3 regions of the Peribacillus sp. NJ11 genome follow, and region 3 is predicted to be linked to each of the others. Evidence: riboswitches for the same ligand, from Rfam matches in the RefSeq annotation. Region 3 holds a riboswitch; each other region holds the start of a gene.
What was found. Region 3 has a riboswitch for glycine ahead of glyA (serine hydroxymethyltransferase). Riboswitches for the same ligand answer to the same signal wherever they lie in the genome.

Region 1: it holds a riboswitch for glycine, as region 3 does, so the genes downstream of both, glyA (serine hydroxymethyltransferase) here and glyA (serine hydroxymethyltransferase) in region 3, are expected to answer to the same signal.
Region 2: it holds a riboswitch for glycine, as region 3 does, so the genes downstream of both, QUF86_RS02310 (amino acid permease) here and glyA (serine hydroxymethyltransferase) in region 3, are expected to answer to the same signal.

What each region holds. Positions count from the first base shown of each region.
Region 1 is NZ_JAUCFO010000001.1:4,768,645-4,771,932, reverse strand. It holds gene speB (agmatinase) at 1-906, shown strand, start outside; glycine riboswitch at 1,069-1,169, shown strand; glycine riboswitch at 1,170-1,263, shown strand; partial or broken gene glyA (serine hydroxymethyltransferase) at 1,359-2,147, shown strand; gene QUF86_RS23285 (aspartyl-phosphate phosphatase Spo0E family protein) at 2,382-2,546, shown strand; partial or broken gene QUF86_RS23280 (Tn3 family transposase) at 2,746-3,189, shown strand.
Region 2 is NZ_JAUCFO010000001.1:456,954-460,241, reverse strand. It holds gene QUF86_RS02310 (amino acid permease) at 199-1,539, opposite strand; glycine riboswitch at 1,749-1,827, opposite strand; gene QUF86_RS02305 (amino acid permease) at 2,357-3,288, shown strand, end outside.
Region 3 is NZ_JAUCFO010000001.1:3,965,984-3,969,271, forward strand. It holds gene gcvT (glycine cleavage system aminomethyltransferase GcvT) at 1-128, opposite strand, end outside; gene glyA (serine hydroxymethyltransferase) at 267-1,517, opposite strand; glycine riboswitch at 1,704-1,808, opposite strand; gene QUF86_RS19525 (amino acid permease) at 2,139-3,288, opposite strand, start outside.

The DNA.
Region 1 (3,288 bases), 800 kb from region 3:
GCAGATGTTGCTGTCATTGGAGTTCCAAATGATATGGGAACACAATGGAAGTCAGGCGCAAGAATGGGTCCAAGGGGAATTCGTGAAGGCTCTACATTATATAGTTTCGGGTTAGATGGTGCCTATGATATTGAAAATGATATCATGTATCTTGGCCCGAAATGGAAAGTCGTTGATTGCGGCGATGTGGACATGGTACATGGGGATATGATGCAATCCCATGATAATACGGAAGGAGCCATTCGAAAAATAGTTTCAAAAGGTGCAATGCCGGTTGTATTAGGTGGAGATCATTCCATTACAATTCCAGTAGGAAAGGGCTTGGGTGAACTCGGGCCATTTCATGTGATCCAGATTGATGCACATTTAGACTGGGCAGATCACCGTTCAGGAATGCGGGTTGGACATGGAAGCTGCATCCGCCGCTTATCGGAAATGAATCATGTTCAAAAGATTTTCCAATTGGGCATTCGTGGAATCAGCAGCAGTAAAAAAGAAGATGTCGATGCTGCCAGAGAATACGGAAGTGTCATCTTGTCTCCCCGCCAAATGAGAAAGATGGGATTTGAACAGGTTCTGGAACTTATTCCAGCAGGTGAAAAATATTATATTACCATGGACATTGATGGTCTCGACCCATCGATCGCCCCTGCGACAGGCACACCTTCTCCTGGAGGCCTGCTTTATGATGAAGTCAATGAATTACTCCATGGAATTGCAAAAAGAGGAGAAGTAATCGGTTTTGATATGGTAGAAGTAGCTACTCCTTACGACCATGCTGGAATAACTGGACAAGTAGCAGCGCGTCTCTCATTAGACTTGCTTAGTTATGTTTTGAAAGAAAAAGAGAAAAACCAGGATATAATCAGCGATCATCAAGAGCAGAACTTCATAAAGAAGCATTAGTCTATTAAATTTGAAAGCGTTTGCTGATATAAAATGACTTTCCTCCGTTTTTCTTTTCTTAGTTTCCTGAATATGTATAAATAAAGAGGAGATTCCATAAAAAACAATTATAGAAATAATCTTCAATAGTAAACATATAGAGTGTTCAAATATATATAGTGGATGACGATTGTGGGAGAGTGCAATATAGACAGCCACCAAGGAGCAAGTTCCAAAAAAACCCTTGGAACAAATCTCTCAGGTAAAAGAACCACAATGGGACGCAACTCTGGAGAGTGCGTTTTTAAAACGCCACCAAAGGGGAAGACTCTTTTCAGTATAGAGTTAAACTCTCAGGTAAAAGGACAGAGAAGGGAATGTTGCCATTACCCTTTTCTGTCCTGTTTTGCGTGCAAAACCAGGGGACATGTTATGGAGTGGCAGCAGTTATCTAAACAGAGAAGGAAATAAGAATGAGCTTGCAGAAATATGATCGAACCATTTTTGAGGCAATTGAAAACGAACGGAAACGGCAACATCAAACACTAGAGTTGATTTCATCAGAATACTTCGTCAGCCAAGAGTATTAGAAGCTATGGGCATAAATATGCAGAGGGTTATCCAGGAAAACGTTATTATGGCGGATGTGAATTTGTCGATGTGGTAGAACAAGCAGCTATTGAGCGCTTAACAAAGCTGTTTGGAGCTAAATATGCAAATGTTCAGCCTCACTCAGGTGCACAAGCAAATTTAGTGGTTTTTTCTCACTGCTTCAGCCTGGTGATAAAGTGATGGGAATGAACCTTTCACATGGCGGCCACTTAACTCATGGAAGTCCAGTCAGTGTTTCAGGAAAATGGTTTGAAGTTGTTTCTTATGGAGTTAGAGAAGATACCCAATTGATTGATTAGATGAGTTGGAAGCAATAGCAAAGAAAGAAAAACCTAAATTGATTATTGAAGGGATAAGTGCCTACCCAAGAACGATTAATTTTGCTCGATTTAGAGAAATAGCCGATCGAGTTGGAGCAAAACTTATGGTGGATATGGCTCATATAGCAGGGCTGGTGGCGGCTGGTCTTCACCCATCCCCAATCCCATATGCAGATGTTGTGACAAGTACCACTCATAAATCATTAAGAGGACCGCGGGGGGCATCATTTTAACGAACGATGAAGTAATTATCAAAGCGATTAATTAATCCGTATTCCCAGGAATTCAAGGCGGTCCACTTATGCATACATTGCAGCAAAAGCAGTTGCTGAATGCTTGGGAATAGAATTAGAGAGTCTTTTTGATATATGCATAATCACATTGATTGTTTTTGTTTTTTTTAAAGAAAAGGGTGGATAAATTAAAGGGGTATTGAAAAAGTAGTGTAGTTGAAGAAGACATATAAAGTAGACTTAACCCGCTCAAGTAGACAGCATCTACTCATTTATAATGTTAATCGTCAGTATCATTAGAACAATTATACAAATTAACAGGGGCGAAGTAATGAACACAAAATTACTATCAGAAATAGAAACTAAGATTAATTATTTGAAAGGCCGTTTGATTGTCATCGGAATGTTAAAAGGACTTTCTCATTCCGATACGATTAAAACTAGTCAAGAGTTAGATGAATGGTTGTATAAATATCAAATAATTAAATTCAACTGATCCATTATTCTGCGAAATCTTTCCCTACACTCTTTCCGTCACAGTTTTTGTGTCAAATACCAAATAAATATCTCTCTTATTTCATTGTCCCCGTTGAATAACAGGGATTTTTTTAATTGAATTAGAATGTATGAATATACTAACTGTGTTCTTTTAAAATGGTTACTTAACGATTATTTATTTTATTTCAAACCGGCTATTCACCGATATTGCTGGCTATACAGATCAAATTTTTGGATTAACTCACCTATTGGGCTTTAGCTGTACCAAGAATCAGAGATTTGTCAGATTCAAAGCTTTTTTCATAAGAGAAAGCAAGCGGGTATTCAAATTAAGGGTCCATTTTACGTGGCCAAATAACTATAAAAATTATTAAAGAAAATTATGAGGTGTTTTACGATTAGCTCATTCTATAAAAGAAGGTACTATCTCAGCATCACTTATTAAGGGGGAAATAGACTCTAACTCTAGGCAAAACAGTTTGGCTGCAGCTTTACGTGAAATGGGTTGAATCGAAAAGACTATTTTTATTCTTAATTACCTTACTAGTGAACTTTTAAGAAAAAAGATTCAAAAAGGCTTAAACAAAGGAGAAGCCATGAATGGAGTCACAAGAACTATTTTCTTTGGGAAACAAGGGGACGGAACGAAACACCTTCAATCATTGATAAAATACTTATTATTTTTAATCTATTGCATTATTAACAGTAAAGGCATGATCAGAGCCAATATCCTAAAATAT
Region 2 (3,288 bases), 3.5 Mb from region 3:
AGGGAAATTCATACATGATTGATTTCCCTTCTTTTACAAGTTCCGATGATATATATTAGCTTACACTATTTCGATATAAAATTTAATGTGGTTGCTTGATATATTTTTAGCAACCGAGTCCACTGATGGAAAGTTGAAGTGTTTGTTGAAATGGATAAAGCCTTGAATTCATATTGAGTTCAAGGCTTTATCCGTTTTCTATCTTTTTTTCTGGTAGTTATATAGTATCACCAAGAGTATGAACCAGATTGGCGTCATGAGCAGTGATAGTCGTGTAGCTTCAGCGAATAGCATAACGATAAGGATGAACAGGAATAATCCTAAAATGACGTAATTGATAAAGGGTGTAAAAGGAGCCTTGAAAGTTGATTCGGCTCTGAGGTCAGGCCTTGTTTTCGAATATTTGATATGGGAGATCAAGATTATGCTCCATACCCAAATGAAACAGATGGCACTGATGGTCGTCACAACGGTAAATGCCTGTTCCGGTATCAGTTTGCTTAATAATGCCCCAAGTGATACAACGATTGTTGATGTAAACAAGGCATTGCTTGGAACAGCCTGTTTATTTAATTTTTTCAGTTTGGCAGGGGCTTCGTCATTCCTGCTTAACGTATAGAGTATTCGGCTTGTTGAAAATAAACCGCTGTTGCATGCAGAAGCAGCAGATGTCAAAACGACGAAGTTGATGATCCCTGCAGCTACAGGAATGCCGATTAACGCAAAGACCTCTACAAATGGGCTGCTCGTGGAATCCAGTTGAGTCCATGGGTTGACGCAGAGAATGACGAATATGGCACCCACATAGAAAAGTAAAATCCGGACAGGGATTTTATTGATGGCAGACGGAATGTTCTTTCTCGGGTTCGCCGTTTCTGCTGCGGAAACCCCGACCAATTCGACACCTACAAAGGAGAAGACGACCAACTGTAAAGATAATAGGAATCCGGAGATGCCATTAGGGAACATGCCTCCATGATTCCATAGGTTCGTTAGGGAAACCGTTCCGGTATTGGTATTGAAGCCGATGATCAATAAGAAGATACCTACGATGATCAAGGCGATGATTGTGATTACTTTAATGATGGCAAACCAGAATTCCAATTCGCCAAATAACTTAACGGTCAATAGGTTCAATCCTAACAGGATGACCAGGCATATTAGAGCCGGAATCCATTGAGGGATATCGAACCAGTATTGTATATAGACACCAACAGCTATGATATCGGCCATTGCGGTCATGATCCAACAGAACCAATAGGTCCAACCGGTCACGAAGCCAGCCCATGGACCGACATATTCGGTTGCGAATTCAGTGAATGACGTATACCCTGCATTGGATAAGAGCAATTCGCCTAGGGCCCTCATCACAAAAAACAAAGCAATCCCTATTATCAGATAGGAGAAGATGATGGATGGACCTGCCAATTGTATGGCTTTTCCGGATCCTAAAAATAAACCGGTACCAATGGTTCCTCCTATTGCAATCAGTTGTACATGACGATTTTTTAAATCTCTTTTTAATTCCTGTTTAGCCAATTCGTACGCCCCCGTCTTTTATGGTCTTGATAGTGAATGATTTCAAACCTGCTTGGTCTTGGAGAGAGGGACGTGATTTTTCGCCCAGCTTGCATTTCCCAATGGTTTTTTTCACGAGTGTTGTTTCCGTCCAATCACAAAGTGGACAATAAAAAAAGAGATTGGATAATACCAATCTCTTAAAGGGTTCAGAATAACAATTTATCATTCGTTACTCTTCTGTCCTTTTGCCTGAGATTGTGAATCCTTCGGCGCTGCATCTTGTACAGTCTCTCCAGAAGCTGCTCCTGCTATAGTGTCATCCATAGCGTTCATCGCTTGCTTGTATGTGGTTGTGTGAAAATGTCAGTCAGTGATAATCTTCCACTGCTGAATCGTTCATTATACTTATAAAATAATATTGGAATTCTATCATTTATTTTTTCGGAGGTCAACAAATTTTTGCATTTACAACACTTCTTGAAATGGTTTAAATTTTTATAAACATTCACTTGCGAAGGTTTGAATGGGCTCCGATCAGAAGTGATTGTTTTCTGCTCTTTTTGTACTATCACTATTATAAAATACTGATCATCACTTTTTTAAAATGATAATTTTTGATTGGGAATATCAACAAGATATTTTTGGCAACTGTTTATTTGAAAAATACATTTGTATTTTTACAGAATATTTACTATTATAAGATAAGAAAATAAAATTAAAGTGTTATGCAAATGATTAGGATAAAGCATTTTTACCCGCAATAATAATAGAGAGTCGATTGGTGGAAAGGATATTAATATCATTGCCGCTAATATTGCATCTGGGGGAGTTAAACATGTCAAATAAGGAATTAAAGAGAGGGCTGGAGGCACGTCATATCCAAATGATAGCCTTGGGCGGAACCATCGGGGTTGGGTTATTCATGGGATCGGCGAGCACGATCAAATGGACCGGGCCCTCTGTAATGCTCGCTTATGCCATCGCAGGTATATTTATATTTTTCATTATGCGCTCTATGGGGGAGATGCTATATTTAGAACCGACTACAGGTTCTTTTGCAACCTTTGCGAGCAGCTATATACATCCTTTGGCAGGTTATATGACTGCTTGGAGCAATTGGTTTCAATGGGTAATCGTCGGAATGTCCGAAATCATCGCCGTTGGAATGTATATGCAGTATTGGTTCCCGGAGTTACCAGCTTGGATACCAGGTGTGGTCGCCATGATCATCTTGGGGGCGGCCAACCTCATTTCCGTAAAATCTTTCGGGGAATTTGAGTTTTGGTTTGCGCTTATAAAAATAATTACGATTATATTGATGATCATTGCCGGTCTTGGCCTTATTTTCTTTGGAATAGGGAATGGGGGGGATGCGATTGGATTATCGAATCTTTGGGCAAATGGCGGCTTCTTTACGGGAGGTTGGACAGGATTCTTCTTTGCGCTTTCCCTTGTCGTGGCTTCCTATCAAGGCGTTGAGCTTATCGGCATCACAGCCGGAGAAGCGAAAAATCCAACAAAGACCGTAACAAAAGCGATCAAATCAATTATATGGCGCATTTTAATTTTCTATATTGGCGCTATCTTCGTCATCGTGACGGTTTATCCTTGGGATAAACTGGATGACATCGGAAGTCCATTCGTTTCAACCTTTGCTAAAATCGGTATCACTGCAGCGGCAGGCATCATTAACTTTGTCGTAATCACTGCCGCAATGTCTGGATGCAACAGTGGGATTTTCAGTGCAGGGCGTATGCTTTACACTCT
Region 3 (3,288 bases):
TCATGCTCTTCTAAAATGCTGGTAAATTGAACCGGCAGAGCCCAGCCACCAAAATTTATAACTTTTGCTCCGTATTTTTTATATACTTCAAAAAGCGGTGTTTGCTTTAATGCTGTTTCAATACCCATCGTTTACCCCCAATTATGATTTTCTGCAAAATAGTTCAACTGTTACCGGTTTCTTTATTGCCAGGAGACATATCTCGCTGCCATGGCCGTTGCTCAAGTTTTCAGCAAAGGCATAATTCCATTAAGCTGTCCCTTTCTTTACACAGTAATTGGCTGTTGAAATAACGGATAACCATCACAAATCCCTTTGGTCGTTTCTTTTGCTTTCTGAAGAACGACTTTATTCCCTTTACTCTTTAGAACAGTTGCAATCACTTCACCAATTTTCACCATCTCTTCTTTCTTCATGCCTCGAGTTGTTAAAGCTGCTGTCCCCATTCGGATACCGCTCGTAACAAATGGCTTTTCTGGATCATAGGGAATCGTATTTTTATTAACGGTAATGCCTGCGTCTTCCAATAATTTCTCTGCTTCTTTTCCTGTTAAATTCCACGGACGCAAATCTAAAAGGACAATATGATTATCTGTTCCACCAGAAACAAGTGCTGCACCTTCATTTTTTAATGTTTCGCCGAGTGTTCTAGCATTTTCAATGACTTGTTTCGCATAATCCTTAAAGCTTGGTTGTAAAGCTTCGTTGAATGCAACTGCTTTTGCTGCAATGATATGCATAAGTGGACCGCCTTGAATTCCTGGGAATACGGATTTATTAATTGCTTTGATAATTACTTCATCATTCGTTAAAATGATGCCCCCCCGTGGTCCTCTTAATGTTTTATGAGTTGTACTTGTCACAACATCCGCATAAGGGATTGGGGATGGGTGAAGACCAGTAGCTACCAGCCCGGCTATATGAGCCATATCCACCATAAGTTTTGCACCAACTTGATCTGCAATTTCTCTAAATCGTGCAAAATTAATCGATCTTGGATAGGCACTTGTTCCTGCAATAATCAATTTAGGTTTTTCTTTCTTTGCGATAGCTTCCAACTCATCATAATCAATTAACTGAGTATCTTCTCTAACTCCATAAGACACAACTTCAAACCATTTACCTGAAACGCTGACTGGACATCCATGAGTTAAGTGGCCACCATGTGAAAGGTTCATTCCCATCACCTTATCACCAGGCTGAAGCAGTGCGAAAAAAACTGCGAAATTGGCTTGTGCACCTGAGTGAGGCTGAACATTTGCATATTTGGCACCAAAAAGCTTCGTTAGCCGTTCAATAGCCGTTTGTTCTGCCACATCGACAAATTCACATCCACCATAATAGCGCTTTCCTGGATAACCTTCTGCATATTTATTTGTCATCACGCTTCCCATTGCCTCTAATACATCCGGGCTAACAAAATTTTCTGATGCAATCAATTCCAGTGTTTGATGTTGACGTTGTCCTTCTTTCTCAATCGCTTCAAAAATGGTTAAATCATTTTGTTGTAAACTCATTTTATTTTCCTCCCAGACATTTTTTCTCAATTCTGAATTTTTACTTAATTATTAATTCCAATATGGTACCAGACACTATATTTCTTTCCCGCTACAGGCCTGCTTTTCTATGAAAACTGTTAAAAACAGTATGTTTTACAACCTTTTTTGCACGCAAAAAAGGACAGAAAAGGGTCGTAGCGTTCTCTACCCTTCTCTGTCCTTTTACCTGAGAGTTTAGCCCCATTTTTTAATAGAGCCTTTCCCCTTTGGTGGCGTATATGTTAATACGCGCTCTCCAGAGGTGCGTCCATTTGTGGTTCCATCTACCTGAGAGATTTGTTCCAAGGGTCTTTTTGGAACTTGCTCCTTCGGTGGCTTGTCGCTTTGCACTCTCCCACAACTGTCATCCGCTTATTCAATTTGGTACATTTAGAATAGTTGTTGAGAATAATTATGTCAAGCTTTTTTGAAAGCGCTAACACCACTATTCTAAAATAATTTTTTCGAATTATAATATGATTATCCAGATATCTTTGGCTTTTTATAATGGGCAGATTTTTTACTCACCGGGTTAGGAAAATATGGAGCGGCAACTATCTGGACAAACACCGCAAATTGAATCAAAGGGTTTCTTGCCCCTTAATTCCCCGCTACCTCTCTCTGATTCGCCTGTTCCACCTTCGTTTGGCGAATCTTATAAATCGTAATCAGCATAATGAACCAAACAGGAGTAACGAATAAGGCAACACGAGTGTCGCTCGCAAGTGCAAGAACAACAAGGACGAACGCTAGGAAAGCAAGGATCAAGTAATTGGAAATTGGATAAAATGGTAATTTAAATTTGTTCTTTTTCACTAGATCAGGTCTTGTTTTACGGTATTTCAAATGACTGATGACTGTAATTCCCCAAATAAAGATGAAACATACTGTAGAAATACTTGTAATCAAGGTAAATACTCCTTCAGGCATTAAATAGTTCAAAACAACGGAAATTAAAATGACGACAGTTGAAAAGAACAATGCATTGGAAGGTACTTTACGGTCATTAAGTTTTGCAAACGGTACAGGTGCATTTTTATCTTTGGCAAGTGAGTATACCATCCGGCTTGTACTGAAGATTGCGCTGTTACATGCCGAAGCAGCCGATGTTAGGACGACAAAATTAACGATACCAGCAGCTCCAGCAATACCTACAGCCACAAATACTTGGACGAATGGGCTTTCCGTTGGGATGATTGCGTTCCACGGATAAACACTCATAATGACAATAAGTGCGCCAATATAGAAAATTATAATCCGAATAGGAATATTATTTATGGCTTTGGGGATAACTTTTTCTGGATTTTCTGTTTCACCTGCTGTAAGTCCTACAAGTTCAATGCCCACAAACGCAAACACTACCATCTGGAATGAGAGGACAAAACCATTTATTCCATTTGGGAACATACCTTCGTGACTCCATAGATTCGTGAAACTTGCTGCGCCTGAATCAGTGGAAAAGCCTTTAATAATCATGAAAATACCGATAACAATTAATGCTAGAATAGCGATGACCTTTATTAATGCGAACCAGAATTCCATTTCGCCAAAAAGTTTAACGGTTGCAAGATTCATAAATAGCAGAATGACTAGGGCAATCAATCCTGGCATCCACTGAGGTACGGAGGGAAACCAATACTGAGTATAAAGACCAACTGCCGTTAAGTCGGCCATTGCGATTGAGATCCAGCAAAACCAGTAGGTCCAGCCGGTTACAAATGCTGCCATATTACCTAAATAGTCTCTTACA